Regions from separate parts of the Pseudoxanthomonas sp. PXM04 genome, predicted to be linked through region 2. Evidence: predicted binding sites of a transcription regulator. Region 2 holds the regulator's gene; the other holds the start of a gene.
What was found. The regulator FliA, encoded in region 2, starts transcription of late flagellar genes. The targets are predictions, from matches to a motif close to TAAAGTTTNNCNNNCNNNGGCCGATAA.
Positions count from the first base shown of each region.

Region 1 (15,463 bases), on a different contig from region 2:
GGGTTTTTTTGTATCTGTAACCATGACTTCCGCCACTGTCCCCGCCCCGGGGCGGCGCGTGAATGTGCGCTCTCCTCAGGGAGAGAAGGACATGATCAAGGCATTCGGCAAGAAGGCGGGACTGTTCGCTGCGGCGACGGCACTCCTGCTGGTGGCATTCACGGCGTTTGCGCAGCGCGCCGACGGCAACATCAACGGCGACGCGTCGCCCGGCGACAAGGTGTACGTCGCCAATACCGGCACCGGCCTCAAGCGCGAGACCGTGGCCGATGAAGACGGCAAGTACCGGTTTCGCTCGCTCCCGTTGGGCACCTATGAGGTGAAGATTGTCCGTGGCGAGGAGAACGTCCTCAATGCCACGGTCACCCTGCGTCCGGGCGGTACCGCGCGGCCGCCGACCCCGAAGGCCGGCGACGCCGCGACCGGGGCGGATCCCGCGCCGTCACCGGCACCGTCCGCCGGCAATTGAGTTCCACTCGCTTCGCCAGGAAGGCCCCGCATCGCGGGGCCTTTTCTTTTGGGCATGGATCAGGCCGTTGACCGGTAGAATTGCCCGATTGGAACAACCCGCAGACCGACGCAACCGATGAGCGACACCATCCGCACCTCCTTCCACGGCTTCGAACAGATCCCCCTGCGCGAGTACGCCGAACGCGCCTACCTGGACTACTCGATGTACGTGGTGCTGGACCGCGCCCTGCCCTTCATCGGCGATGGCCTCAAGCCGGTGCAGCGCCGGATCATCTATTCGATGAGCGAACAGGGGCTCAGCGCCGCCTCCAAGCCGAAGAAGTCCGCGCGCACTGTTGGCGATGTCATCGGCAAGTACCACCCGCACGGCGACAGCGCCTGCTACGAGGCGATGGTGCTGATGGCGCAGCCGTTCTCGTACCGCTATCCGCTGATCGAGGGCCAGGGCAACTTCGGTTCGCCCGACGATCCCAAGTCGTTCGCGGCCATGCGCTACACCGAGGCCAAGCTGACCCCGATCGCCGAAGTGCTGCTGGGCGAGCTTGGCCAGGGCACGGTGGACTGGACGCCCAACTTCGACGGCACCCTGGAAGAGCCGACCTGGATGCCGGCGCGTCTGCCGCACCTGCTGCTCAACGGCACCACCGGCATCGCCGTGGGCATGGCCACCGACGTGCCGCCGCACAACCTCAACGAGATCGTCAGCGCGTGCATCCGCCTGATCGATGATCCGGACGCCACTGTCGCCGACCTGTGCGAACACGTGCATGGCCCGGACTATCCCACCACCGCGGAGATCATCACGCCGCTGTCGGATCTCCGGGCGATGTATGAAACCGGCAACGGCAGCGTGCGCGCCCGCGCCACCTACGCCAGGGAAAACGGCAACCTGGTCATCAACGCCCTGCCCTACCAGGTCTCGCCCTCGAAGGTGATCGAACAGATCGCCACCCAGATGCGCGCCAAGAAGCTGCCCTGGCTGGAGGACATCCGCGACGAATCCGATCACGCCAACCCGGTGCGGGTGGTGCTGATTCCGCGTTCCAACCGGGTCGACGTCGAACAGTTGATGGGCCATCTGTTCGCCACCACCGACCTGGAAAAGAGCTACCGGGTCAACCTCAACATCATCGGCCTGGACGGGCGTCCGCAGGTCAAGAACCTGAAGATGCTGCTGACCGAATGGCTCAGCTTCCGCTACGAAACCGTCACCCGCCGGCTCAAGCACCGGCTGGAGAAGGTCGATCGCCGCCTGCACCTGTTGGAAGGCTTGTTGATCGCGTTCCTCAACCTGGACGAGGTCATCCGCATCATCCGCACCGAGGATGAGCCCAAGCCCGCGCTGATTGCGCGGTTCAAGCTGACCGAGGATCAGGCCGACTACATCCTCGACACCAAGCTGCGCCAGCTAGCGCGGCTGGAGGAAATGAAAATCCGCGGCGAGCAGGACGAACTGGCCGCCGAACGCGAAAAGCTGCAGTCCATCCTGGAATCCAAGGCCAAGCTCAAGAAGCTGATCAAGGACGAGCTGACCGCTGACGCCAAGAAGTTCGGCGACGCCCGTCGCTCGCCGCTGGTGCAGCGCGATGCCGCGCAGGCCCTGGACGAAACCGATCTGGTGGCCGCCGAGCCGATGACCGTGGTGCTGTCGGAGAAGGGCTGGATCCGCGCGGCCAAGGGCCATGAAGTCGACGCCGCCGGACTGTCCTACCGCGAAGGCGACAGCCTGCTGGCGGCGGTGCGTTCGCGCAGCACCCAGCAGGTGGCGTTCCTGGATTCGGAAGGCCGCAGCTACTCCACCGCCGTGCACACCCTGCCTTCCGCGCGCGGCAACGGTGAACCACTGACGGGCCGTTTCTCGCCGGCCGCCGGCGCCTCGTTCCAGGCCCTGGCCAGTGGCGACAGCGACACCCGGCTGGTGCTGGCATCCTCGCATGGCTACGGCTTCGTCACCCGCTTCGAGAACCTGACCGGCCGCCAGAAGGCCGGCAAGGCGATGTTCAACCTGACCACCGGCGCGCGCGTGCTGCAACCGGCCCCGATCGCCAATCCGGACACCGACCGCATCGTCGCGGTGACCACCGCCGGTCACCTGCTGGCGTTCCCGATCAGCGAGCTGCCGGAACTGGACAAGGGCAAGGGCAACAAGATCATCGACATCCCCAAGGCCAAGCTCGGCACCGAACGGGTGGTCGCGATCGCCGCCGTGTCTCCGGGCAACACCCTGCAGGTACGCAGCGGACAGCGCACGATGTCGCTGTCGTTCAAGGATCTGGACGCCTACCTCGGCGCGCGCGCGACCCGCGGCGGCCTGCTGCCGCGCGGCTGGCAGAAGGTCGACGGGCTCGGGGTGGAGTGATGCAGCCGGAGTTCTGGCTGGAACGCTGGCGCGAGGGCCGCATCGGCTTCCATCGGGAAGAGGTGATGCCGCTGCTGGTCCAGCACTGGCCGGCGCTGGCGGTGCCCGCCGGCGGGCGGGTGTTCGTGCCGCTGGCGGGAAAGACGCTGGACATGATCTGGCTGGCCGCGCAGGGCCATCCGGTGCTGGGCGCCGAACTGTCGCCGCTCGCCGTGCGGCAGTTCTTCGAGGAAAACGACCTGCGTCCGCAGGTCACCGACACGCCGGCCGGTCGCCTGCATGCGGTCGATGGCATCGAACTGATGCTCGGCGACGTGTTCGCGCTGGACGCCGCCACCCTGGCGACATGCGAGGCCGTCTACGATCGCGCCGCGTTGATCGCGCTGCCGCCGGAACTGCGCGCACGCTACGCCAACGAGGTCTACGGCCGGCTGCCCGTCGGCTGCCGCGGCCTGCTGATCACGCTGGAATATCCGCAACCGGAAAAGAACGGCCCGCCGTTCTCGGTCGACGAAGCCGAAGTCCAGCGCCTGTTCGCGAATCGCTGGGACATCGAGCGGCTGGAGCGCCGCGACATCCTCGCCAGCGAGGCCAGCTTCCGCGCCGAGGGCGTCACCGCCCTGCACACCGCGGTCTACCGTTTGCGAAAGCGCGCCTAAAAAAAAACACCCCGGCGTCGCCGCCAGGGTGTTTTTCATCTTCCAGCGAAGTCACTCGGCCGAGGATTTCTGCGCGAGTCGCGCGGTCAGGTAGTTTTCCAGTCCGATGCGCTTGATCAGGCCCAACTGCTGTTCCAGCCAGTGCGCGTGATCCTCCTCGGTATCCTTCAGCTGGGTCTGCAGGATCTCGCGACTGACGAAGTCGCCGTGCCGTTCGCACAGCGCCACGCCCTTGGCGAGATTGGCGCGGACCTCGTACTCCACTTCCAGATCCCGCTGCAGCATTTCCTCGACCGTGCGCCCTGAGGTGAACGGCGTCGGGCTCATGTCCGGATCACCCTCCAGGAACAGGATCCGCCGCAGCAGCGCGTCGGCGTGCTCGGTCTCCTCCTGCATCTCGTGGTCGATGCGTTCGTAGAGCGCGATCAGCCCCATGTCCTCGTAGCGACGGGAATGGATGAAGTACTGGTCACGCGCGGACAGCTCGCCACGCAGCAACTGCTTGAGGTAATCGACAACTTCGGGATGGCCTTTCATGGGTTCAACTCCTTGCAACTGCCGCGCATGATGCCCGAAGCCGGGCGCCGGTGTTCTAATCGGAATCAGTCGCACTCGCAGCCGCCTTCGCGGCCCTCACAGGGCCGCGTTGTGCACCCCCGCCACCGCCCGGCCGGACGGATCGGCGGCCGCCGCGAAACTGGCGTCCCAGGCAATCGCCGCCGGCGAGGAGCACGCAATCGACTTGCCGCCCGGCACCGTCTCGGCGCAGGCTTGGCCGGGGTAGAAGCGCTCGAACAGACTGCGGTAGTAATAGGCTTCCTTGGTCCGGGGCGGGTTGATGGGGAAGCGCTTGTCCGCCGCCGCCAGTTCGCGATCGCTGACCTGGGCCTCGGCATGCGCCTTCAGGCCATCGATCCAGCCGTAGCCGACACCATCGCTGAACTGCTCCTTCTGCCGCCACAGGATCGAATCCGGCAGGTAGCCCTCGAACGCCTCGCGCAGCACCGCCTTCTCGATCCGGCCCTTGCCGGCCATCTTGTACTGCGCGTCCATCCGCATCGCCACGTCGAGGAATTCGACGTCGAGGAACGGCACGCGCGGCTCCACGCCCCAGGCCATCATCGACTTGTTGGCGCGCAGGCAGTCGTAGTTGTAGAGCGCATCCAGCTTGCGCACCAGTTCCTCATGGAACTCGCGTGCGTTCGGCGCCTTGTGGAAGTACAGGTAGCCGCCGAAGATTTCGTCCGAGCCCTCGCCCGACAGCACCATCTTCACGCCCATCGCCTTGATCCGGCGCGCGAGCAGGAACATCGGGGTGGAAGCGCGGATGGTGGTGACGTCGTAGGTCTCGATGTGGCGGATCACTTCAGGCAGCGCGTCCAGGCCTTCCTCGAAGGTGTACTCGAATCCGTGGTGGACGGTGCCCAGCGCCTGCGCGGCAACCTCCGCGGCGGCCAGATCCGGGGAACCCTTCAGGCCGATCGCGAAGGAATGCAGACGCGGCCACCAGGCTTCGGAAGTGTCATCGTCCTCCACCCGGCGCCGCGCGAAACGCGCGGCCACCGCCGCGACCAGCGAGGAATCCAGGCCGCCGGACAACAGCACGCCGTACGGCACGTCGGTCATCAGCTGGCGATGCACGGCGCGCTCGAACGCCTCGCGCAGCTCCTCGCGGGTGACTTCCACGCCCTGCACCGCGTCGTAGCTGCGCCAGTCCTTGCCGTAGTACGGCTTCAGTTCGCCGCTGGCGCTGTCGTAGTAGTGCCCCGGCGGGAACTGCGCGACGTCCGCGCACAGATCCGCCAGTGCCTTCATCTCCGAGGCCACGCACAGGCGGCCTTCGCGATCGTGTCCCCAGTACAACGGGCACACGCCGATCGGGTCGCGCGCGATCAGGAAACGGCGCGCGGCCACGTCCCACAGCGCGAACGCGAAGATGCCGTTGAGGCGGTTGAGGAACGATTCCGGGGTGTCTTCTCGGTACAGCGCGTTGATCACTTCGCAGTCCGAACCGGTCTGGAACGCGTAGGGTTGGCGCAGTTCCTTCTTCAGCTCGCGGTGATTGTAGATCTCGCCGTTCACCGCCAGCACCAGGCCGCCGTCGGCCGAGCGCAGCGGCTGCGAGCCGCCGGCGGGATCGACGATCGCCAGGCGCTCGTGGACGAGGATGGCGCCGTCGTCCAGATGCACGCCGCTCCAGTCCGGGCCGCGATGGCGCTGCCGCTGGGAAAGTTCCAGCGCCTGCCGGCGCAGGACGGTGGCGTCGTCACCGGCCTGCAGGCCGAAAATGCCGAAGATGGAACACATGGGGAAACTCCTGGGAAATGGGGTTGGGAGAGGAAGGGCTGGCGAAGGGCGAAAAAAAACCCGCATCTCGCGATGCGGGTTTTCTGTGTCCGGCTGGTACTTCTATGCCTAGTCGCAGACCCGCAGCGTCCACGCGCGATTATTCGCACGCGCATTGTTGCGGCGGTTCGAATTGTTCGCGGCGGCTGTGGCGAGACGAAGCATGGGAGCGACCCTAACCGGTCCCGGCGGGGCTTGGCAAGTACCGGGCGCGTTCCTCGTCATGGTTTCAGCCGCAACCATTCCCGGACCACTCAGGCGGCCGGCAGCAGGAGCCGCTCCAGCAATCGCTGGTAGAGGCCAGGAAGCGCTTCCAGCTCCGCCACCACGATGTTCTCGTCAACCTTGTGGATACTGGCGTTGACCGGGCCGATCTCGATGCACTCGGCCCCGAGCGGGGCGATGAAACGCGCGTCGGAGGTGCCGCCCGCCGTACTCTCTTCCGGTGGCGCGCCCGAGAACTCGGCCAGCACCTGGCGCGCGGTGGCGCGCAGATGGCCTTCCGGGGTGTAGAACGGCTCTCCGCCGCGGTGCCAGTGGATGGCGTAGTCCAGTTCGTGCCGGCGCAGCACCGACTCGATCTCCTCTTCCAGGCGCGCGGCGGTCCAGGTGGGATTGAAGCGCAGGTTGAACACCAGCTTCAGTTCGCCCGGAATGACGTTGCTGGCGCCAGTGCCGGCGTTGATGTTGGAAATCTGCAGGCTGGTCGGTGGAAAGGTCTCGTAGCCATCGTCCCAGACCCGCGCGGCGAGTTCGGCCAGCGCCGGCAGCGCCTTGTGGATCGGATTGAGCGCCTTGTGCGGATAGGCCACATGGCCCTGCACCCCGCGCACGCTCAGGGTGCCGGTGAGCGTGCCGCGACGGCCGACGCGCAGCAGGTCGCCCAGCACCTCCTTGGAGGAAGGCTCGCCGGTGATGCACCAGTCGATGCGCTGGCCGCGCTCGCGGAAGGTTTCGGCGACCAGCTTCACGCCATCCAGGGCGTCGCCCTCCTCGTCCGAGGTCACCAGCAGCGCGACCGTTCCGGGATGATCCGGATGCGCGTCGACGAAGCGCTCCAGCGCGATCGTGCAGGCGGCGACGCTGCATTTCATGTCGGCCGCGCCGCGCCCGTACAGCACGCCGTCGCGCACCGTCGGGATGAAGGGATCGCTGGTCCAGGCATCCAGCGGGCCGGGCGGAACCACATCGGTGTGGCCGAGCAGCACCAGCACCGGCGCACCGCTGCCGTGGGTGGCCCAGAGATTTTCGACATCGCCGAAGCGCAGGGATTCGCAACGGAATCCGGCGGCGGTCAGGCGCGTGGTCAGCACTTGCTGGCAGCCCGCGTCATCGGGAGTCACCGAATGGCGACGGATCAGTTCGCTGGAAAGCTCGACGACATCGCTCACTTGCCGACTCCGAACAGCTTCTTGAAGCCATTGTCACTGAAGCCCTGTGAAAACACGGTTTCACCGCCTTCCTCCCGTACGACCACGGGCCGGCGGATCAACTGCGGGTATTCCTTGAGCAGCAGTTTCCATTCCGCTTCGGAACCGGGCGACTTGCGATTCTCCGGCAACTGCCGCCAGGTGGTGGAGGACTTGTTGATCAGCGCGTCCCAGCCTTCGGCGTGATCGGCCCAGTCCTTCAGCACCTCGGGCGCCTGCCGGTTGTCGCGGTAGTCGATGAAGGCATGGGCGACTTCGAAGCGATCAAGCCACTTGGTGGCCTTCTTGCAGGTGTCGCAGTTCTTGAGTCCGTAGATCGTCGTGGTCATGCTCGAATCCTTTTTCACGGCCACGCGTCCCGCGATGGATCCCGCGTGTCCGTGCGCAACGTCATGCCGATGGGCGCCTTCGCGTCCACCGGCTCGGGAAAAATCAGTCGGCCAGCCCGCGCAGCAGTTCGTTGACGCTGGTCTTGCTGCGGGTCTTCTCGTCGACCTGCTTGACGATCACCGCGCAATACAGCGAGTGCGAACCGTCGGCGGCCGGCAGCGAACCGGATACCACCACGCTGCCCGGCGGCACATAACCGTAGGTGATTTCCTTGGTCATGCGGTTGTAGATGCGGGTCGACTGGCCCAGGAACACGCCCATGCCGATCACGCTGTGATGGCCGACCACCACGCCTTCCACGACTTCCGAGCGCGCGCCGATGAAGCAGTGGTCCTCGATAATCGTCGGCGAGGCCTGCAGCGGCTCCAGCACGCCGCCGATGCCGGCGCCGCCGGACAGGTGGCAATGCTTGCCGACCTGCGCGCAGGAACCGACCGTGGCCCAGGTATCGACCATGGTGCCCTCGCCCACATAGGCGCCGATATTGACGAAGCTCGGCATCAGCACCACGTCCTTGCCGAAGTGGCTGCCGCGGCGGGCGATCGCGCCCGGCACCACGCGCACGCCCAGCTTGCGGAAATCGGCTTCGTCGAACGCGCCGAAGCGCGCTTCCACCTTGTCCCAGAACGGCGCGGGATAGGCTTCGACCAGTTCCATCTCGTTGACCCGGAAATACAGCAGCACCGCTTTCTTCAGCCACTCGTTGACCTTCCAGCCGCCCTTGCCGTCCGGTTCGGCCACGCGCAGTTTGCCGCTTTCCAGGCCGTCGATGGCGCGCTCGACCGCGGCGCGGGTGGAGCCCTCGATCTCGACGGTGGTCAGTTCGGCGCGGCGTTCGAACGCGCTCTCGATGGTCGACTTCAGTTCTTCAACGGCAGTGGCTTTCTTCGGGCTCATCAATCCGGGTTCCTTGGGGGAGTGTTCGTCAATGGGTTTCGAGCCCCACGCGCAATGCGTCGCGCAGGGCCTGTTGCTGTTCTTCCGACGCCAGCGGCATGTCGCCTTCGTCGGTGATCTGGAAGATGTCTTCGGCGCGTTCACCGAAGGTCGCGATGCGGGCGTCATGCACCCGCAGGCGTTGCGCGCGCAGCACCTGGGCCACGTCCGACAGCAGGCCCGGGCGATCCGGCGCGATCAGGCTGAGCACGGTGCGTCGGCCATCCGGCGTGCGCCCGAACTCGATGCGCGGCGCGAAGCGGAAATGGCGGAGTTGGCGCGGCAATGCGCGCCGCGAGGTGCGCACCTTGTCCAGCGCGCCGGCCAAGGCGACGCTCAGGCCATGCTCGACGTCGGCCGGATCGCGGGTGGCGTAGCTGTCGGCGGGCAGCACCTCGAAGGTATCGAACACCGTGCCCTGCGGCCCCACCAGCACCCGCGCCTGGTGGATGGCGTAGCCCATGCGATCGAGGGTGGACAGGATCGCGGCGAACAGGCCATCGCGATCGGGCGAATGCACGAATACTTCCATCGCGTTGGCATCCTCGGCGATCAGCCGCGCACGCACGCGCGTCTCGCCCGGCCCCACGCCTCGCAACGCCTCGGCCTGCCAGGCCAGTTGCTCCGGCCGGAAACGCAGGAAGCTCTCCTCCGGCATCGCCGCGAACAGCGCGTCGGCGTCCACGTCCCCGATGGCGTGCAGGCGCAGCAGCACCCGCACCGATTCGCGCGCCTCGGCCAGCCGCGCGTCGACGTCGACCGGATGTTCCAGGCCCTCGCGCAGCACCCGGCGGGTGGCGAAGTAGAGATCCGCCAGCAACCGATCCTTCCAGGCATTCCACAGCTTGGGACTGGTGCCGGCGATGTCGGCGCAGGTCAGCAGGTACAGGTAATCGAGCCGCTCGCGATCGCCAATCAGGCGGGCGAACGCGTGGATGACGTCCGGATCGGAAATGTCCTGCTTCTGCGCGGTCACCGACATGCGCAGGTGCTGTTCCACCAGCCAGGCCACCAGATCGGTGTCGGAGGCGCTCAGGCCATGCGCGGCGCAGAACTCCCGCGCATCGACCGCCCCGAGTTCGGAATGATCGCCGCCGCGGCCCTTGGCGATGTCGTGGAACAGGCCGCCCAGCAGCAGCAGTTCCGGCTTGCGCAGGCGCGGCCAGACCTCGTGGGCGATGGAGAAGCGTTCGTCCGCGCGGCCGGAAGAGAACGTGGCCAGGTTCTTCAACACCATCAGGGTGTGCTGGTCCACGGTGTAGACATGGAACAGATCGAACTGCATGCGCCCGGACACCCGGGCGAACGCGGGTAGCCACTGGCCCAGCACGCCCAGCCGCGCCATCCGGGTCAACGTTTCCACCACGCGCGGCCCGCGCAGCAGGCCCATGAAGGCATCGCGCTGGGTGCCCGTCGCAGCCGGATACGCGGTCAGTTTCGGCAATGACTCGGCCAGCGCGCGCGCGGTGAGCGAATGCAGTCCGCGCACCTGCGGCTGCGCGGCCCACATCGCGAACAGGGCAAATACCTGCGACACGTCATCCTGTGGCCAGGCCGGATCCCGCGCGGCCAGGTAGCCACGGCGCAGCGCGAACGCGTCGTCCAGCGGCTCCGGCAACGCCTCGCCGTCGAACTGTTCCTCGAACCGCTGCAGCAGCCGATCGCTGATGCGACGGACAATCGCGGCGCTGCGGTAGAAGCCCTGCATCATCTTCTCGACGCCCAGGTTCTCGGCGTCGTCGACGAAGCCCAGGCGCTGCGCGAGCGCTTTCTGGAAATCGAAGCGCAGGCGTTCCTCGGGACGACCGGCGATCAGGTGCAGGCCGTAGCGCAGGCGGCCCAGCGCGCGGCGCTCGCGTGCCAGCGCGGCCGCCTCGTCGGGTCCCAGTTGGCCCATGCCGACCAGCGGTTCCAGATCCCGCACGCCGAAGGTACGCAGCGCCATCCAGCCCAGCGTGTGCAGATCGCGCAGACCACCCGGGCCATCCTTGATGTTCGGTTCCAGGTTTTCGGAGGTGTCGCCGAAACGCGCATGGCGGGCACTCATTTCCTCACGCTTGGCGAGGAAGAAATCGCGCGCGGGCCAGACCCTTGCCGCCGACACCGCATCGATCAGGCGCGCCTCGTCGACCGGTTCGGCCACCACCGGCCGCGCCTCGATGAGCGCGGTCAGCACGGTCTGGTCGGCGGCGGCCTCGGTGCACTCGACGGCCGAACGCACCGCATGGCTGATCGGCAGGCCGGCATCCCACAGCAGCGCGAAGAAACGCGCCAGCGCCTCGTGGTATCGCGCCTGCGCCGGCGCTTCGGCCAGCACCAGCAGGTCCACGTCCGACTGCGGGAACAGTTCACCACGGCCGTAGCCGCCTACCGCGAACAACGCCATCAGGCTGTCGGCGGGGACGCAGCGCTGCCAGGCGTCCCGCAGCAGGTGATCCACGCCGCGCGCGCGCAGCGCGAGGATCCGGTCCATGCCGTCGCCGTGGTCGAAGCGCTTGCCCAGCCGCGCGTCGTTGTGGCCGAGCGCGGCGCGGGCGGCAGCCGACCAGGCCGCGTCGTCCGCGATACCCGGGCCGATCCCGGTCAGCCGCGGCAATGAATCAGTCGCGGCCTGGGGACTGCTCACAGGTCGTTGTCGTCGCCCGGCAGGCGGGTCAGGATCTCGACGCCGTCCTCGGTCACCGCCACGGTGTGCTCCCATTGCGCCGAGAGCTTGCGGTCCTTGGTGACCACGGTCCAGCCATCGGGCAGCACCTTGGAGAAGCGGGTGCCCTCGTTGATCATCGGCTCGATGGTGAAGGTCATGCCCGGCTTCAGCACCACGCCGTCGCCCGGGCGGCCGTAATGCAGCACCTGCGGCTCGTCGTGGTAGACCTTGCCGATGCCGTGGCCGCAGTACTCGCGCACCACGCTGAAGCGCTCGGCCTCGGCGAACTGCTGGATGGCGTGGCCGATGTCGCCCAGGGTCGCGCCCGGACGGACCGCCCTGATGCCGCGAAACATCGCCTCGCGGGTGGTGTCCACCAGCCGCTTCGCCATCACCGAAGGAGTGCCGACGAAGTACATGCGGCTGGTGTCGCCGTGCCAGCCGTCCTTGATGACGGTCACGTCGATGTTCAGGATGTCGCCGTCCTTCAGCACCTTGCCCTCGCTGGGCATGCCGTGGCAGATGACGTTGTTGACCGAGGTGCACACCGTGGACGGGAACGGAATCCGCCCGTGGCCGCCGCCGTAGCCGATGTTGGCCGGGATGGCTTTCTGCACGTTGACGATATGATCGTGGCAGATGCGGTCCAGTTCGGCGGTGGTCACGCCCGGCTTCACATGCGGCGCGACGATTTGCAGGACCTCGGCGGCCAGCCGGCCGGCGACGCGCATCTGCTCGAGTTCTTCGGGGGTCTTGAGGGTGATGGCCATGGCCGGGATTATCGCCGATTTCGCCCCCCTTTGAGCGCCCGGCAGGGTGTTTGTTGCCGGCAACTCATTGTTCCCGCTATACTTCCGCGGCTTGGCCGGACCCGTCCGTCCAGGCTGCCCACGCCGGGCGTCACCGGCGAATCCACACCTGCTGCCAACCTCCGTGCCGGGGTGCCTGAAAACTCCTTTGGGATCATTCCCTTAGGGTCGAAGGTTCGGACACGGAAGCCGCAGGGAGGCCCAACCCCGGAACCCTGCCCTCGCGGGCAACCGCCATCCCATTCCCGGCGGCCGGTTCCACGTTCATGGAGTTCAAGCAATGCCCCAAGTCACCATGCGCCAGATGCTGGAAGCCGGCGTCCATTTCGGCCACCAGACCCGCTACTGGAATCCCAAGATGGCGCCGTACATCTTCGGTGCCCGCGGCAAGATCCACATCATCAACCTCGAGAAGACCGTTCCGCTGTTCAACGACGCGATGAACTTCCTCTCGGGCGTGGCCCAGAAGCGCGGCACCGTGCTGTTCGTCGGCACCAAGCGCAGCGCGCGCGAAGCCATCAAGGAAGAAGCCGAGCGTTGCGGCATGCCGTACATGACCCAGCGCTGGCTGGGCGGCACCCTGACCAACTTCGCCACCGTGAAGAAGTCGGTCGCCCGCCTGAAGGAACTGGAAGCCGCCGAAACCGATGGCACCTTCGAGAAGCTGGTCAAGCACGAAGTGCTGGGCCTGCGCCGCGAGCGCGACAAGCTGGAAGCCTCGCTGGGCGGCATCAAGGACATGAACCGCCTGCCGGACGCCCTGTTCGTCATCGACATCGGCCATGAAGACATCGCCATCAAGGAAGCCAAGAAGCTCGGCATCCCGGTGATCGCGGTGGTCGACTCGAACTACGACCCGGCCCTGGTCGACTACGCCATCCCCGGCAACGACGACGCCATCCGCGCCGTGCAGCTGTACGCCCGCGCCGCCGCCGACGCCGTGCTGGAAGGCAAGGCCGCTTCGCCGAACGCCGCGACCGTCCGCGAGGAAGAGTTCGTGGAATCGGACGAGGAAGGCAAGGGCCGCCGCGCCCCGGCCAAGAAGGCTGGCAAGAAGGCCGACGAAGCCGCCGCTGCCGAGTAATCGCGCTGCAATGCCGCCGCGCCACAGTGCGCGGCGGCATCCGATGCCTGCAGGCGGGCCATGGCCCGCCTTGTTCAATCCGTCGGCGGGCTCCCTGCCCGCCCAACGAAATCCGAAATCTGAGGTAATCCCGTGGAAATCACCGCTTCCCTGGTCAAGGAACTGCGCGAGCGCACCGGCGCCGGCATGATGGAGTGCAAGAAGGCGCTCACCGAGAACAACGGCGACATCGACGTGGCCGCCGAATGGCTGCGCAAGTCCGGCCTGGCCAAGGCCGACAAGAAGGCCGGCCGCGTGGCCGCCGAAGGCCGCATCGCGGTCGCCCAGGACGGCGGCAAGGCCGTGCTGGTGGAAATCAACTCCGAAACCGACTTCGTCGCCAAGGACGGTAACTTCGTCGGCTTCACCGACACTGTCGCCCAGGTCGCCCTGGCCTCCGGCGCCGCCGATGTCGAAGCCCTGAAGACCGCCAAGTTCCCGTCCGGTGAAACCGTCGAGGAAGCCCGCGCCGCCGTCATCTCCAAGGTCGGCGAGAACGTGCAGGTCCGTCGCCTGGTCCGCGCCGACAGCAGCAACAACGTCGCGGCCTACGTGCACGGCGGCCGCATCGGCGTGCTGATCGAGGTCAAGGGCGGCGACGCCGAACTGGCCCGCGGCCTGGCGATGCACGTGGCGGCGATGAACCCGCCGTACATCAAGGCGTCCGACGTGCCGGCCGACTTCGTCGCCAAGGAAAAGGAAATCGAGCTGGCCAAGATGTCCGACAAGGACAAGGCCAAGCCGGCCGAGATCCTGGAGAAGATCATCAGCGGCAAGATCGCCAAGATCGTCAACGAGGTCACCCTGTACGGCCAGCCGTACGTGCTGGACACCAACCAGACCGTCGAGGCGGTGCTGAAGGCCGCCGGCGCCGAAGTCGTCAGCAGCCAGCGCCTGGCCGTGGGCGAAGGCATCGAGAAGGTGGTCGAAGACTACGCCGCCGAAGTGATGAAGCAGGCCGGCCTGGCCTGATTTCCTTCTCGGAAGGAATCGGAAAAGCCGCGGGAAACCGCGGCTTTTTCGTTTTTCCGGATTACGTTCGAGACCGCTTCCAGCCGCGCTTTCGCCGTTCGTCGGCGGGATTCCGCGGACCGCTAAACTTCCGCGCGTACCGGCCGATAGCGAGGCGAGGGTGGCAGGAACGCCGCCGCCATACGACAAGGTCCAGCCGCGCGCGATGCGAGCCGAATTCGAAGCCAAGCTATCTTGCTGCCGCGATCTGCCCTCTCCGCCGGGGGTGGCACTGCGGATCCTCGCGCTTGCGCGGGATCCCGATGTCGTGATGGCCACCGCGGCCGACACCATCGGCCTGGACGCGGCGCTGACAGCCCGCATGCTGCGCATCGCCAACTCGCCGCTCTACGCCAGCCGCCGGCGGGTGGAGAACCTGAGCCAGGCACTCACCCTGCTGGGTCTGAATGCCACCCTGACCCTCGCGCTCGGTTTCTCGCTCGCTTCGGGAATGCGCTCGCGTCACCATGCCGACGCGCAATGCGAAGAGAAGGTCTGGCGGCGCAGCGTGATCGCCGCGCTCGCCAGCCGCCTGCTGGGCGAACGGACCGGCCAGCGCCGGCTCGAAGAGCTGATGCTCGCGGGGTTGCTGCAGGACATCGGCATCCTCGGCCTGCTGCAACTGGATCGCAAAACCTATGCGCCGCTGCTGGCGGCCAGCCCGGACAACGCCAGCCTGCTGGAACGCGAGCGCGAACAGTTCGGCTGCGATCACGCCGAAGTCGGGCACTGGATGGCGCGCCACTGGAACCTGCCCCCGCTGCTGCAGGACGCCATCGGATCCAGCGAGTCGAAACGCGTCCCCACGCCTTTCGACGCCTGCGTGGCCGTTTCCGGCTTCCTCGCGGATCTGTGGATCGAGGAGGACGCCGACGCCGCTCGCCTGCGCGCCATCGATGCCGCGCACAGCCACCTGTCGCTGGACGTGGTCGCCGTGGATGGCGTCATCGAGCAGATTGGCAAGATGCTGCCCGAAATCGCCACCATGTTCGAAGTGCGCATCACCCAGCCACGCCGCATCGCCGCGCTCCTGCAGGAGGCGCGCGAACTGCTGGTGCTGCGGAACCTGCGCGAGATCCAGGACGCCGCGCGCGCGCGCAAGGACGCGGACGAATTCGAACATCGTGCCCGGCGCCTGGCCGAGGAGGCGCGGCGGGATCCGCTTACCGGCGTCTACAACCGCGCCCAGTTGGAAAGCGTGCTGGAGAAGGAATTCGAAACCTCCTCGCGGCACGGCTGGCCCCTGTCCATCGCCTTCGTCGACCTGGACGATTTCAAGAAG
Region 1 is NZ_JACVAG010000001.1:626,361-641,823, reverse strand. It holds gene IB228_RS03070 (carboxypeptidase-like regulatory domain-containing protein) at 92-469, shown strand; gene parC (DNA topoisomerase IV subunit A) at 587-2,830, shown strand; gene IB228_RS03060 (thiopurine S-methyltransferase) at 2,830-3,489, shown strand; gene bfr (bacterioferritin) at 3,541-4,026, opposite strand; gene asnB (asparagine synthase B) at 4,123-5,796, opposite strand; gene dapE (succinyl-diaminopimelate desuccinylase) at 6,090-7,226, opposite strand; gene IB228_RS03040 (Spx/MgsR family RNA polymerase-binding regulatory protein) at 7,223-7,594, opposite strand; gene dapD (2,3,4,5-tetrahydropyridine-2,6-dicarboxylate N-succinyltransferase) at 7,698-8,696, opposite strand; gene glnD ([protein-PII] uridylyltransferase) at 8,581-11,292, opposite strand; gene map (type I methionyl aminopeptidase) at 11,214-12,008, opposite strand; gene rpsB (30S ribosomal protein S2) at 12,328-13,131, shown strand; gene tsf (translation elongation factor Ts) at 13,264-14,142, shown strand; gene IB228_RS03010 (GGDEF domain-containing protein) at 14,348-15,463, shown strand, end outside.
Region 1: IB228_RS03010 (GGDEF domain-containing protein) is a predicted target of FliA. The motif match lies at 14,266-14,292, and genes of this name have one in related genera.

Region 2 (15,463 bases):
CGGTCTGCGCGGCGACGAAGGACAGATTGTCGATGCCGGTTTCGCGCACCAGCGGGCCCAGCTCCGCGGCCGGCTGGTCGAACAGATCCAGCACGCCGGCCGGTGCCGGCTCGGCGGGCAGGCCGAAGGCGCGGGTCAGCGAGGAGTGCGGATCCAGATCCATCAGCAGGACGCGCTGGCCGCGCATCGCCAGGCCACGGCCCAGCGCCAGGGTGGTGGTGGTCTTGCCCACGCCGCCCTTCTGGTTGGCGATTGCCCACACGCGCATCAGTTGGATCCTCCTTCAAGGGTGGGCGCCATCGCGTCGGCGTCGGCGGCCGTCGCGGGCGTCAATGTTTCGGCCTGGGCCGGCGCGATCGCCGGCAGTGCGGGTGCGGCGGCGATCGCCGGCAGCGATCCGCCCGGTGCGTGTTCGCCCTCGCTGGCCAGGATCACCAGCAATACCCGGCGGTTGCTGTTGCGGCCTTCCACGGTGGCGTTGTCGCCGATCGGACGGAACTCGCCGTAGCCGATCATCGCCAGTCGTTCCGGCGGAATGCCGTCGCGCACGAACAGGTGCACCACGCTGGCCGCGCGCGCCGCCGACAGTTCCCAGTTGGACGGGAACTGGTAGGTCCGGATCGGACGGTCGTCGGTGTAGCCTTCCACGCGCACGCCGTTGGGCACGCCGGCCAGCACGTCGGCCAGGCTGGACACGGTGCTCTGCGCGGCCGGTTCCAGGGCGGCCGAGCCGGTGGCGAACAGGATGTCGCTGTTGATCTGCACTTCCAGCCAGAGTTCGGCGCGGCGCACCACCACCAGCTTCTGGTCGACCAGCGGCGCCAGCGCCTTCTCGATGTTGTCGGCGATGGCGTCGAGTTGCTGGTGGGCGTTCTGCATGCCCTTGGCGTCCACGCTCATGTTCATCTGCGAGGCCATTGCCGCCAGCAGGGTCACGTTGGGTGCCGGCGAAGGGGCGGAGGGGCCCTGCTTGGCGCCGGACTTGATCGGCGAGGGGCGATCGAAATCGGCGCCCTGCAGTTGGTGGTTGCCGACCTGGACCGGATTGATCGTGCGCGGCGCGCCGCCGAACGCGGCGGTGAGCGCGTCGGCCATCACCCGGTACTTGCCCTCGTTGAGGGTGGAGATGGCGTACATGACCACGAAGAAGGCCAGCAGCAACGTCATCAGATCGGCGTAGGGAATGGCCCAGGCCTCGTGGTTGACGTGTTCCTCGTGGGATTTCCGGCGTGCCATGCGGGTGCCCGATCAGTGCAGGAAGCCGGCCAGCTTGGATTCGATGTTGCGCGGGTTCTCGCCCTGGGCAATCGCGATCAGGCCTTCGATGATCATTTCGCGCTCGCGGCTCTGTCCGCCGATCACGCTCTTGAGTTTGCTGGCGACCGGCAGGAAGAACAGGTTGGCCGAGGCGATGCCGTAGATGGTGGCGGTGAACGCAGCGGCGATGCCGTGGCCCAGCTTGCTCGGGTCGGCCAGGTTCTTCATCACCGCGATCAGGCCGAACACGGCGCCGATGATGCCCAGCGTCGGTGCATACACGCCCATCGCTTCGAACACCTTGGCCGCGGCCAGATCCTGGTGCTCCTGGCTGTTGAGGTCGATTTCCAGCATGTGCCGGATGGCCTCCGGTTCCAGCCCGTCGACCAGCATCTGCAGGCCCTTCTTCAGGAACGGATCGCTCTGTTCGTTGACCAGCGGCTCCAGCCCCAGCAGGCCCTGCTTGCGGGCGATGTTGCTCCACTCGACGATCTGCGCGACCAGCCCGTCGTGATCGGCGCCCGGTGGGCGGATCACCCAGCGCGCAATCGACACCGCGCGCTTGAACACCGCCGGCGGCGTATGCACCAGGATGGCCGCGACGGTGCCGAGGATGACGATGACGAAGGCCGCCGAGGACCACAGCGACGACACGCCGGCACCCTTGAGGATGCTGCCGCCGACCAGGGCGACCAGGGCGAGGATGAGACCGATGAGGCTGAAGATGTCCATATGCAGTGGTATCGGCGCTGGCGGTCCGGACTTGAGTTGGCGGGTTGGGGACGGGTGCGCTAGCGGGGTCTGTTCGGCTTTCGGTTGAGGGCGGAAGGGCTCGCGGCCGGAGGCCTCCTACCGGTTTGTTTCAGGTTTGCCGCAATGCCGGACCAGGTAGGAGCGGCCTCCGGCCGCGAGCTCCTGCCATCGCAACGAATCCGCGAGTCCGTGACCGGTCTGTTCCTTCGGGGCGGCATTCGTGTGTGTAAAAAGCAGCGAAGCGTGTTCCGCTTTACGGGGGGCGTGTTGCCCCCATCCGCCCTTCGGGCACCTTCCCCCGCGAGCGGGGGAAGGGAGCGGGTGGCGCGGATTCACGCGGCCGCTTCGCGCAGGCCGTCGACGTCCAGGATCAGCGCCATGCGGCCATCGCCGATCAGGGTCGCGCCGGCATAGCCGCGCAGGCCGCGCACCGCGCGCGGCAGCGGCTTGATCACCACTTCCTCGCGCCCGCGCACCTGGTCCACGACCAGGCCGAAGCGCTGGTCGCCCATCTGCAGCACCACGATGGTCAGCAGCGGCGCCTTGACCGCCTCCACGCCCAGCCAGCGCCGCAGATCCACCAGCGGCAGGGTGGTGGACTGCCGATCCAGCACGGCCTGGCCGTCGAACCAGCGCAGGCTGGAGGCTGGCGCGTGCAGCACTTCCATCACCCTCGCCAGCGGCAGCGCGTAGACCGGATCACCGGCCTGCACCAGCAGGGTCGGCAGGATCGCCAGGGTCAGCGGCACCCGGATCAGGAAGCGGCTGCCACGGCCGAGCTGCGAATGGATCTGGATCTGTCCACTGAGTTCGCGGATGCGCGACTGCACCACGTCCATGCCGACGCCGCGGCCGGAGATGTCGGTGATCTCGGTCTTGGTCGAGAAGCCCGGCAGGAAGATCAGCTGCAGGCATTCGTCGTGCGACAGGCGGGCGGCGGCTTCCGGTTCGATCAGGCCCTTTTCCAGCGCCTTGTCGCGCAGCCGTTCCGGATCGATGCCGGCGCCGTCGTCGCGGATCTCGATGGTGACGTAGTCGCCTTCCTGCTGCGCCGCCAGCCGTACCTGGCCGCTGCGCGGCTTGCCGGTGGCCTCGCGCAGGTCGGGCAGCTCGATGCCGTGGTCGATGGCGTTGCGGACCAGGTGCACGAGCGGATCGGACAAGGCCTCGACGAGGTTGCGGTCCAGTTCGGTATCGGCGCCGATCAGCTCCAGATCGACTTCCTTCTTGAGCGAGCGGGCGACGTCGCGGGCGACCTTGGGGAAGCGCGAGAACACCTTGCCCACCGGCTGCATGCGGGTGCGCATGACCGCGTTCTGCAAGCGCGCGGTGGCGATGTCCAGGCCGCTGACCGCGCGATCCAGTTCCTCGTCGCGCAGGCGTGCGCGCAGGGTCTTCAGGCGATTGCGCGACAGCACCAGTTCGCCGACCAGATTGACGATCGCGTCCAGCCGCTTGGTGTCCACCCGGATGGTCTGCTCGGCCTCGCTGGCACGCGCCGGACGGGCCGGTGAGGCCGGGGCGGGCGCGGGCGGGCGTATTGGTGCGGACTGGGGCGCGGCGGCGGGCGCAGGGCGGGCGGTCGTGGCGCCGGGCACGGCGCCGCCGTGCAGTTGATCCAGCAGGGCCTCGAATTCGTCCTCGCTGATCAGATCCCCACCCGCCGGCGCGACGGCCGTGGCAGGCGGTGCGGCGCCGCCATGCAGTTGATCGAGCAGGGCCTCGAACTCGTCGTCGGTGATCAGATCATTCCCGCCGGCGGCGGGCGTGGCCACCGGCGCGCGGACCGGCGCGGGCGCGGCATCGACGTCGAACTGGGCGATCAGCGTGGCCGGTGCATGCGGCGGCTCCTCGCCGGCGGCGACCGCGTCGAGCATGCGCTGCAGCCAGTCCAGCGACTGCTGGGCGGCGTCGAAATGATCCGCTTCCAGGGTCGCCTTGCCGGCGCGGACCATGCCCAGCGCTTCCTCGGCGGCGTGGCACAGGTTCACCATCGCCTGGATGCCGAGGAAACCGGCGCCGCCCTTGAGCGTATGGAAACCACGGAACACGGCGTTGAGCTGTTCGCTGTCGCCGGGATCCTGTTCCAGCGTCACCAGCTGCTCGCCGAGGCGATCCAGGATTTCCTGGGCCTCGATGAGAAAGTCGGCGGCGATTTCGGGCGTGACGGCGGACATGGCTGGCTCGGTATCGGCGGGGATGCGTGGGCGGACGGCTAGAGCCCGAGCCCCGACAGCAGATCGTCGGCGTCGTCCTGCGAGAACGCCGCCTTGTCCAGGCCCGCCACCGCGGGACCGGCCAGGCCGTCGTCCTTCTTCCTTTCCGGCGGCGGCAGGCCCAGTTCGCCGAATCCCTCGTGCACGCGGCGGACGATGCCGGCGACGCGGCGGATGATCTGGCCGGTGAGATCCTGGTAGCTCTGCGCCAGCGCCATTTCCGACAGTCCGGAACGGATCTGGTCCACCAGCTGGGTCTGCTCGGCGCTGAGCGCGGTCGTCTTGAGCTGGTCGGCCAGGCCGCGGCACTGCTCGGCCAGATCCAGGGTCTTGTGGCTGGCCTGTTCGGTCATCGCGACCACGTGATCCAGGCGCGCGCAGGCGTCGTCGAGATCGCCGGCACCGTGGGTCGGCGGCAGCTCGCCCAGCGTCTGCGCCAGTTCGCGGGCCAGCCGGCCCAGTCCCTGCATCATCGGCTGCGTGCGCCAGGCGGCGATGGTGTCCAGCTCGCGCCGCCAGCCGGCCTCGTCGCCCTGTTCCAGCGCGTCCAGCGCGTGCTGCAGGCGCTCGACCAGCGCGGCGCGGGCGCTACCGGCTTCCATGACCGCAGCCATCAGGCGGCGGCTCCGAGGCGCTCGAAAATCTTGCCGAGTTTCTCTTCCAGGGTCTGCGCGGTGAACGGCTTGATGATGTAGCCGTTCACGCCGTTCTGGGCGGCTTCGATGATCTGCTCGCGCTTGGCCTCGGCGGTGACCATCAGCACCGGCAGGGTCTTGAAGCGATCGTCGGCGCGGATGGCCTTGAGCAGTTCGATGCCGGTCATGCCCGGCATGTTCCAGTCGGTCACCACGAAGTCGAAACTGCCCTGGGCCAGCGCGGTCAGCGCGCTGGAGCCGTCGTCGGCCTCGGCGGTATTGGTGTAGCCCAGATCGTTGAGGAGGTTCTTGATGATGCGGCGCATCGTCGAGAAGTCGTCCACGATCAGGATCCGCATGTTCTTGTTGGCTGTCACGAAGGGCTCCGGGTGCAGCAGGGTAGAGGGGGCTCGAGAGCCTTATCGGCAGGTGGCGGGGAAACTTTTGGGCCGGGATTGGGCTGGGGCCGGGATTGGGGAGTCGGGATTGGGGATTGGGGATTGGGGATTGAAAGAGCCCCCTTGACCAGCCAGGCGGCTGTTAAAAGCGAAAAAGGGGGTGGGCGCCCGCGGAGCGGGCGACGGGGGATTGACCAGCCATTCGGCTGTTGAGAAGCGCTTGCTGTTGGCGCCCAAAGCAAATCCCCCTCAATCCCCCTTTTTCAAAGGGGGAGGCAAAAGCGAAGGCTCTTGCGAATCCCCAATCCCCAATCCCGGCTCAAACATCCCCGCTCAATCCTCCAACCCGGCATCCACGCTCTCGAACACATTCAGCCGACCACGCAGGCGCAGCATGGCCTGGCCGTGGATCTGGCAGACGCGGGATTCGCTGACGCCGAGGACGGCGCCGATTTCCTTGAGGTTGAGTTCCTGTTCGTAGTACATGGACAGGACCAGCTGTTCGCGCTCGGGGAGCTGGCCGATGGCCTTGATCAGCGACTGGCGGAACTCGCTGCGCTCGAGTTGTTGCTGCGGGTTGGGGCCGCCGGTGACCACGGTCTGCGGTTCGCCATGGTCCTCGATGTGCGATTCCAGGCTCAGCACCTGGCCGCGGGCGGCGTCCTCCAGCAGGCGCAGGTATTCGGGCAGCGGCATCTCCATCGCCGACGCGACCTCGGTGGCGATGGCGGCGCGGCCGGTGCGCTGTTCGATTTCGCGCACGGTGGCGGCGGCCTGGCGGGCCCGCCGGTGCACCGAGCGCGGCACCCAGTCGCCGCGGCGGATCTCGTCGATCATCGAACCGCGGATGCGGATCGAGGCGAAGGTCTCGAACGAGGCGCCCTGTTCGGCGTCGTAGCTGCGCGAGGCTTCCAGCAGGCCAATCATGCCGGCCTGGATCAGATCGTCGATCTCCACGCTGGCGGGCAGGCGCGCGGCCAGGTGATGGGCGATGCGGCGGACCAGGTCCGCGTGCACCGTGACGAAGTCGGTGGCCGCCGCTTTCTGGACGGCACGGTATTGGGCGGCGCCGGTGTTCATGCTGGCACGCTCCGGTTGATCATGCGTTCGACGAAGAACTCGACATTGCCGCGGGCGCCGGACGGCGGCTGCCAGCGTGCGGTGACCCGGGCGATTTCGTTGATGGCGCGCGCCGACGGGCTGCCCGGATACGCCTTCACCACCGCCTGCTGGCGCTGCACTGCGCGGCGCAGCCAGTCGTCCTGCGGCACCGCCCCCAGGTAGTGCAGGGCGACGTCGCCGAGGAAACGTTCGCACACGCGGGCCAGCTTCTCGTACAGCTTGCGGCCCTCGTTGGGGTCGCGGACCATGTTGGCGATGACGTGCACGCGGTCCACGCCGCGCTCGCGCGAGAGCACCTTGATCAGCGCATAGGCGTCGGTGATCGAGGCCGGCTCGTCACACACCACCACCACCGTGTCCTGCGCGGCCTGGCAGAAGGTCAGTACGCTGTCGGTGATGCCGGCGGCGGTATCCACCACCATCACGTCCAGGGCGCGCTGCAGTTCCGAGAACACGTTGACCAGGCCGACGTGTTCGGCCGGCGAGAGTTCGGCCATGTGCCGGAAACCCGACGAGGCCGGCACGATCAACAGGCCGTCCGGTCCTTCCAGCAGCACGTCCTCCAACTGGCAGCGTTCGGCGACCAGATCCGCCAATGTGTATTTCGGCGCCAGGCCCAGCAGCACGTCGACGTTGGCCAGGCCCAGGTCGGCGTCCATCAGCAGGGTCCGCTTGCCCATCTCGGCCAGCGAGGCGGCCAGGTTGACCGACACGTTGGTCTTGCCCACGCCGCCCTTGCCGCCGGTCACCGCGATCACGCGGACCGGATGGAAGGCGCCGGTCAGCGGCGGCGTGCTGCGCGGGTTGGTCTGCAGCAGGTGTTCATGCGACATGGATGGCCTCCGCGTGGCTGGGTTCGTCGGCTTCGCGGCGCAGCTGGTCCAGGCGCAGCACCAGGTTGGGCGCGCTGGCGCGGTGCAGGTCTTCGGGCACGCGCTGTCCGTCGGTGATCCAGGCCATCGGCAACTGGTGATCGACGATCACCGACAGCGCGCTGCCGAGCCGGCCGGTCTCGTCCACCTTGGTCAGCACCACGCCGTGCGGCTGGGCGCCGCTGAAGCGGCGGACCACCTCGTCCAGGTCGCCGAAGTGCGAATTGGCCGGCAGCACCAGCAGGGTATGCACCTGCCCGGCGGCGCGCAGCCAGTTGAGCTGGCCGACCAGGTTGCGATCGCGCTGGCCCATGCCGGCGGTGTCGATCAGCACCAGCTTGTAGTCGCGCAGGCGTTCCAGGGTCTGGGCCAGGCGTACGTCGCTGTCGGCCTCGTGCACGGCGATGCCGAGCTGGCGGCCGTAGCTGTGCAACTGTTCGCGGCCGCCGACGCGCACGGTATCGGTGGTGACCAGGGCCACGTCGCGCGGGTTGTGGCGATCGGCATAGGCCGCGGCCAGCTTGGCGATGGTGGTGGTCTTGCCGGCGCCGGTCGGGCCGACCAGGGCAATCACGCCGCCCTGTTCCAGCGGATCCACCGGCAGGATCGGCAGCCGGCGCGAGAGCAGGCCCAGCATCAGGCCGCGCCCGCGATGCAGTTCGGTGTCGGCGGGAATCTGCAGGGCGACGTCGCGGGTGATGCCGGCGTCGAAGCCGTAGTCGTCCATCAGTTCCATCGCCTGCGCGCGCACCGGCGAACCGCGCAGGCGTTCGTCGGTGAGGCGGTGCATCTCGCCTTCGATCATCTCGCGCATCGCCGCCAGTTCGGCGCGCATCTGCACCAGTTGCTCGTCCTCGGCGCGGGCGCGCGCGCCGTTGTCGGCGACCACGCTCAGCGCCGGCGCGACGGCTTCCGGCTGCGGAGCGGCGACGGGCGTGGCGGGGGCCGGCGCCGCCGTGGACAGTTCCGCCGGCACCGCCGGCAGGCTCGCGGCAAGGCGCGCGGCGAACGACATCGGATCCAGCGCGAAGGCGGCGGGCGCGGACGGCTCGGCCGGAATTTCCCGCGCGAACGAGGGCGCCGGCGCGATGAACGCCGACGGCGGCTCGACCGGGGCGCGCGATTCCTCGGCCAGGCGCGATTCGATGGGCGCCGCGGCGGCGACCCGGCTGAAGTAGGCCGCAGCCGCTTCGGCCGGCGACATCTCCGTCGCCTGGCGGTTGGCGGCGGCGCGTGGTTCGGCGGACACGGATGCGGATGCGGACGGCGCGGCGCGCGCGAACGAAGGCGCCGGTTCGGCCGGACGCATTGCCTCCAGCGTGCGCTGCACCAGCGTCTCGTCGTAGTTGGAGGCCGCCACGATCTCGACGCCGTCGTCGGTCATGCGATTGGACAGGATCACCGCATCCGGCCCCTGTTCCTGCCGGACCAGCGCGAAGGCGGTGCGCATGTCGGGAGCGACGAAACGTTTGATTTTCATTTGAGAGGCCGGGATTGGGGATACGGGATTCGGGATTGGGTAAAGCAAGGCGACGGCAAGCCGTTCGAGGTGATTGGATATCTAGGTCGTGTCGTGTTCGTCTTCATCGCTGCATCCCCGTCATGAACCCGCTTTTGCGAATCCCCAATCCCCAATCCCGTCGCCTCAACTAATCGTCCCCACCAGCTTCAACCGCTTGTCCTCCGGGACTTCGCTGTAGGACAGGACCGACAGCGTGGGGACGCTGTGGCGGACCAGCCGGGCCAGTGCGGCGCGGACGCCGCCGGGGACCAGCACCACCGCCGGCTCGCTGCGCGCGTCCTGCTGGGCGACGCAGTCGGCCAGGCTCTGGTGGAGCCGTTCGGCCAGGCCGGGTTCCAGCGCGGCGCCGGTGCCCTGCACGCTGTCTTGCAAGACACGTTCCAGTTGTGGCGCCAGCGTGTAGACGGGAAGCTCCGGCGCCATGCCGGAGATTTCCTGGACGATGAAACGACCCAGCGAGGTACGCACGGCGGCGGTGAGCGCGGCCGGATCCGGGTTCTGCGGACCGAACTCGACCAGCGCCTCGACGATCCGGCGCAACTGGCGGATCGGCACGCGCTCGATCAGCAGGTTCTGCAGCACCCGCACGACCGTGGACAGGGTGAGCGTCTTGGGCGTCAGATCCTCGACCAGCTTGGGCGCGGTCTTGCCGAGGTTGGCGAGCAGTTGCTGCACCTCCTCGTGCCCCAGCAGTTCCGGCGCGTGCTCGCGCACCAGGTGCGACAGGTGGGTGGCGACCACGGTCGAGGCATCGACCACGGTGTAGCCCAGCGATTCGGCCATCGCATGCTGGCCCGGTGTGATCCAGGTGGCGTCCAGGCCGAATGCGGGGTCCCGCCCCGGAATGCCGTCGAGGGCGCCGAATGCGCCGCCGGGATCCAGCGCCAGTTCGCGATCCGGATGAATCTCGGCGGTGGCCACCGGCACGCCATGCACCAGCAGGCGGTAGCCGTTGGACGGCAGTTCCAGGTTGTCGCGGATATGCACCGGCGGAATCAGGAAACCCAGATCCTGGGTGAGCTTGCGGCGCACCGCCTTGATCCGCGACATCAGTTCGCCGCCCTGGGCCTTGTCCACCAGCGGAATCAGCCGGTAGCCGACTTCCAGGCCCAGCGGGTCCACCGGACGCACTTCATCCCAGGTCAGTTCGGCCTGCGGGTTGGACGGCGCGGGCAGCGCGGGATCGGCGCCCGCGGAGCTTTCGCCGCCGGCGCCGGGCTGCTGTTTCTTCCACAGCTTCCAGGCGATGTAGCCCAGCACCGCGGCCAGCGTCAAAAACACGACATTGGGCATGCCCGGGACCAGCCCGACCACGCCGATCAGGCTGGCGGCCACCGCCAGCGCCTTGTGCTGGCCGAACACCTGGCCAACCATCGCGTTGCCCATGTCCTGCGCGCGCGAGGCGCGGGTGACCAGCATCGCCACCGCCGAGGACACCAGCAGCGCCGGCAACTGCGCCACCAGGCCGTCGCCGATCGACAGCAGGGTATAGATCTTGGCCGCCTCGCCGACCGGCAGGCCGTGCTGGAGCACGCCGATCGCCAGGCCGCCGACCAGGTTGATGAAGAGGATCAGGATGCCGGCGATGGCGTCGCCGCGGATGAACTTGCTGGCGCCGTCCATCGCGCCGTAGAAGTCGGCTTCCTCGCGCACTTCCTCGCGCCGGGCCTTGGCTTCCTCGCGGGTCAGCAGGCCGGCGTTGAGGTCGGCGTCGATCGCCATCTGCTTGCCGGGCATCGCGTCGAGGATGAAGCGCGCCGACACTTCCGAGATGCGCCCGGCGCCCTTGGTGATGACCACGAAGTTGATGATGGTCAGGATCGCGAACACCACCAGGCCGACCGCGAAATTGCCGCCGACCACGAATTCGCCGAACGCCTCGATGACCTTGCCGGCCGCGCCATGGCCGTCCTGGCCGTGCAACAGCACCACGCGGGTGGAGGCCACGTTGAGCGCCAGCCGCAGCATCGTGGTCATCAGCAGCACGATCGGGAAGATGGTGAAGTCGAGCGGCCGCCGCACGTAGACCACCGCCAGCAGCACCACCAGCGAGATGGCGATGTTGAAACTGAAGAGCGCGTCCAGCACCGGCGGCGCCAGCGGGACGATCACCATCGCCAGCATCGCCAGCACGACCAGCGGCGCGCCCAGGCCGTGGCGCAGCATGTCCATCACCCGGGAGGTGGGGCTGGGCACCGCGCTCATGCCGGCTTGCCCTCATCCACGTCCACCGCCGGCAGGTCCGGATGCTCGGCCACGGTGCCGTCGCGCCAGGCGCGCAACTGGTAGACGTAGGACAGGATCTGGGCGACGGCGGTATACAGTCTCACGGGGATCTCCCGGCCGAGTTGCCCTTCGCGATACAAGGCGCGTGCCAGTGGCGGCGCCGACACGATGGCGACCCGGTGCGCCTCGGCGACCTCGCGGATGCGCAGGGCGATTTCGTCCACGCCCTTGGCGACCACCCGCGGTGCGCCCATCTGGCCGGCCTCGTACTTCAGCGCCACCGCGTAGTGGGTCGGGTTGACCACGATGACGTCGGCGGTCGGCACCTCCTCGATCATCCGGCGCTGCGACAGCTGGTGCTGCATCTGCCGGATCCGGCCCTTCACTTCCGGCCGGCCTTCGCTTTCCTTCAGTTCCTCGCGCAATTCCTGGCGGGTCATCTTCAGCTTCCGCATCCAGTTCCACTTCTGGTATGGCGCGTCGATGGCCGCCAGCAGCGCCAGCGCGCCGGCGCAGGCCAGCAGCAGGCCGCCGGCGAAGCCCATGCCGGTGCGCACGGCCTGCTCCAGCGGCATGGTCAGCAGCTCGCGCAGGGAATTCAGGCCCAGCTTCAGGCTCAGGCCCGCGGCCAGGCCGATGAAGGCCACGCGCAGCAGCGACTTGAGCAGTTCGGCCACGCTCTCGGCGCCGTACAGGCGCTTGAGCCCGGCCATCGGGCTGAGTTGCTTCAGATCCGGTGTCAGCGCCTTGCTGGAGAATTGCAGTCCGCCCATCAGTACCGGGCCGAGGAAGCCGGCCAGCAGGCACAACCCGATCATCGGCAGCATCACCCACAGCAGTTGCAGCAGCAGGCTGCCGACGTGGCCGAACAACTGGTCCGGGTGCTTGAACAGCTGCGGATCCGGGCTGAGCGCGATCTTCATCCAGCCCAGCGAGCCGCGCGCCAGCGGCATGGCCATGGTCAGCAGCGCGACCACGCCGGCGCCGAACACCGCCGCCGTCGCCAGTTCGCGCGAACGCGGGATGTTGCCCTGTTCGCGGGCTTCGCGCAGGCGTTTTTCACTGGGCTGTTCTGTGCGTTCGCCGCTTTCGTCCTGTTCGGCCATGGCGCTGCGTCGGGAAAACCGACCACCACGCTGCAAGTCCCGTTCCAGTCCGGCGACGGGAAACGGGCGTCGCCCCGTTCACGATGTCGTTTTCTCCGAACAACCGGGTAGGAGCGGCCTCCGGCCGCGAGCTTCTCCCGCCATCCACGCGCGCCCCTGAAAAGCTCGCGGCCGGAGGCCGCTCCTACCCGGTCCAAACGAACCGTTCGCGATCGCCGCGGCGGGTCAGAACAGGTCTTCGGCGATCACGTAGCTGTCGCGGCCGTTGGACTTGGCCCGGTACAGGGCGGCGTCGGCGCGCGAGAACCAGTCGTGCCAGTCGCGTTCATGGCCGAGCAGGGCGCCACCGAGCGAGATGGTGATGCGTCCGCCCGGCCCGCGCAGGGAAGCGCGTACCGCCTTGCGCAGGCGCTCGGTGGCCGATTCCAGCTCGTCGCGGCTGGAGACTTTCAGCAGCACCACGAACTCCTCGCCGCCGAACCGGTAGACCTGGTCGTCCTTGCGCATCTCGAAACGCAGGATCGAGGCCAGATCGGCGATGGCGTCGTCGCCCGCGGCGTGGCCGTAGAGGTCGTTGACCTCCTTGAAGTGGTCCAGGTCCAGCACGATCAGGCCGTATCGCCCGCGCCCCAGCGTCTGCTGTTCCACCGCGTGGGTGAGCGCGCGCTCCATCATCCGCCGGTTGGGCACGTTGGTCAGCGCGTCCAGCGAGGCCAGTTCCTGCAACTCGACCCGGTCGTCCTGGCTGCGGGTGGCGAAGATGTAGGAGAACAGCGCGGTCAGCGCGGCCGTCACCAGGGTGGACACCGCATGGAACACGTCCGGGAACACGCCCGGCAGCAGGCACAGCACCGCCAGCATCACCAGGCCCGCGCCCAGCGCCAGCCGGCGGTCGGCGAGGAAGAAGTTGGTCAGCAGGACCAGATAGAGCCAGGTCATGGCGATCGGGCCGATCAGCCAGACGGCCAGCAGGCAGGCGCTGGAATTGAGCAGGCACAGCAGATCGCCGGCGCGCGCGCTGTTGCCGCTGTTCCGGGCATAGACCACCACGCCGAAAATCGCCGCGGCGATCACCCCATCCACCGCCAGCGCCAGGAAATCGCCGTGCAGCCAGCGGTAGACCGCGAAGGCGGCGATCACCACGGTCGTGGTCACGCCCAGCAGGGTGATCAGTTCCAGGCGGATGTCGCGGTTCTTTGGGGTCATCCCGGTCAGGGTCTGGCGCCCGGTGGCGCCGGCATCGTGATTTCGTCGTCTTTCCCGATGCAAGTCTAGTGCCGGAATTCCGACTGCGGGTGAAACCCGTCAAGGAATCGTTGCCCATCCGCCGGATAGCCCTCGTAGGAGCGACGTCAGTCGCGACCGGAACCCCGACATGTCCGCGCCACCCACCGCAAGATGGACCGTCCCCGTGGGAGCGACGTCAGTCGCGAAGGGGGCCGGCATCCCGAATCGCGACTGACGTCGCTCCCACAGGAAGGACCCGGCGGTTCAGCGGGCGGGAATCAGGCTCAGGTCGGCGCGGTATTCCCAGGTCTCGGTTTCCGCCGACAGCACCGCGGTGGCCAGCGCGGCGGCCGCGTCCGCCGCCTGTGGATCGGAGGATCGGGCGAGCAGGGCGTCCAGGCTGCCGTCGCCGCGGTCATGGTCCTGCCAGCCGCGCAGCGCGACCAGATGCAGATAACCGGGCGCGTCGCCACTGACCGGTTCGTACCAGCTGTGCGCGGGCGCATCGGCCGGCAGCGCCGTCCGGGCGAGGCGGACCGCCCGCTCGAACGCCGCGCGTGCGCCGGGCCGGACCACGTAGCGGGTCACCAGCAGGCGTGGCGAAGGCTGCCAGCGTTCCAGCGGGAAGCCGCTGCTCAGATCCCGGCGCAAACGGTAGCTGGCGCGCAGCGCCGGTTCCACGAACGGGGTGACGTTGCGCGCGGCGTCGGCACCGTCGCCGGCCGGATCGACGCGCCGGTCGAACGCCGCGAACGGCGCGCCGAAACTGCCATCGACGAACATCCCGGCGCGCTTGCCGTCGCTGACATACCAGCCGTACCACACCAGCGGATCTCCCGCCTGCCGGTGCCACGCCAGATGGCGGCGATAACCCTCGTCGAAGGCTTCACGCTGGCCGGGCCTGGTCCAGTAGCCGAACAGATGGGCGGCATCGCCGCTGTCGCGGGTGGACGCCGCCGGATGGGCGGCGGAAGCGGCATGGGCGCCGGGCAGCAATGCGGCCAGCAGCAGGCAGGCGGACAGGAATCGCATGACGGGCATCCGGCGAAGGGGAATGGCGACAGCCTAGGCCGGACGCGCGCCACCGGCCATTTCAAATCCCGGCGTCGCCATTCGATGACATGGAATGCTCGCGCCCGGCTTACCATCGGCGTTCCTTCCGCTTTCCTCCGGCCGATGCTTCCCGATTTCCGCCGCCTGGCCGTATTCCGTACCGTGGTTGCCGAGGGCGGCGTCAACGCCGCCGCGCGCAGCCTGCACAAATCGCCCTCGGCGGTGACCTACGACCTGCAGCAGCTCGAACGCCAACTCGGCACGCCGCTGTTCCGGCGCAGCGGCAGCCGGCTGGTGCTGACCCCGCGCGGGCGGGTGCTGGCCGCCTCGATCGAGCGCGCCTACCTGGATCTGGGCCAGGCCTGGCAGAACGTGCGCGAGGACGTCGCCGCCGAACCGATGCGGATCGCCTGCGTGTCCGGCTTCGGCCGCTATCGGCTGGTGCCGCGGCTGCTGTCGCTGCTGCCGCCCGAGCGCCCGCTGGAAGTGCTGTTCCGCACCGCCAGCCAGGTGCTGGCCTTGCTGGAAACCGGACGGGTGGCGCTGGGCGTGAGCTATCGTCCGCTGGTGACCGCCGGCATCGCCTCGGTGCCGCTGGGCGAAGAGGAACTGGCGCTGGTCGGCCCCAAGGCACGTCGCGCGACGCCCCGCGCCGCGCAGATCGCCTCGCTGCCGTTCGTGACCTACGAGGAGTTCGACTACGTGTTCTTCCGCTGGTTCGAAAGCCAGCAGTTGCCGCTGCCGGCGCGCTGGCACCGCAGCGATCATTTCGACGAACTGGAAGAAGCGCTGGAGAGCGTGGCACAGGGACGCGGATGGTCGATCGTCCCGCTGGATTCGGCGCTGGGCAGCGCCTACCGCTCGCGGGTGCGCGTGCACCGGTTGTCCAAGCCGTGCTTGAACGAGGTGCACCTGATCGGACGGGAACGGGATTTGCGCAGCGAGGATGCCGCCTTGCTGCGCAGGGCGGCGGCGTAGACCGTGGCTTTCGCCATCGTGCCGCCCGGTCGACATCGCCGCCGTTCCTCCACGTAGAGCGGGGCTTGCCCCGCTGCTCCTGCTCTGTTTTTTTGCCT
Region 2 is NZ_JACVAG010000005.1:379,182-394,644, forward strand. It holds gene IB228_RS14565 (ParA family protein) at 1-268, opposite strand, end outside; gene motD (flagellar motor protein MotD) at 268-1,236, opposite strand; gene IB228_RS14575 (flagellar motor protein) at 1,249-1,989, opposite strand; gene IB228_RS14580 (chemotaxis protein CheA) at 2,343-4,187, opposite strand; gene IB228_RS14585 (protein phosphatase CheZ) at 4,226-4,840, opposite strand; gene cheY (chemotaxis response regulator CheY) at 4,840-5,220, opposite strand; gene IB228_RS14595 (RNA polymerase sigma factor FliA) at 5,593-6,339, opposite strand; partial or broken gene IB228_RS14600 (MinD/ParA family protein) at 6,336-7,148, opposite strand; gene flhF (flagellar biosynthesis protein FlhF) at 7,204-8,733, opposite strand; gene flhA (flagellar biosynthesis protein FlhA) at 8,899-10,980, opposite strand; gene flhB (flagellar biosynthesis protein FlhB) at 10,977-12,107, opposite strand; gene IB228_RS14620 (GGDEF domain-containing protein) at 12,333-13,313, opposite strand; gene IB228_RS14625 (hypothetical protein) at 13,599-14,366, opposite strand; gene IB228_RS14630 (LysR family transcriptional regulator) at 14,511-15,365, shown strand.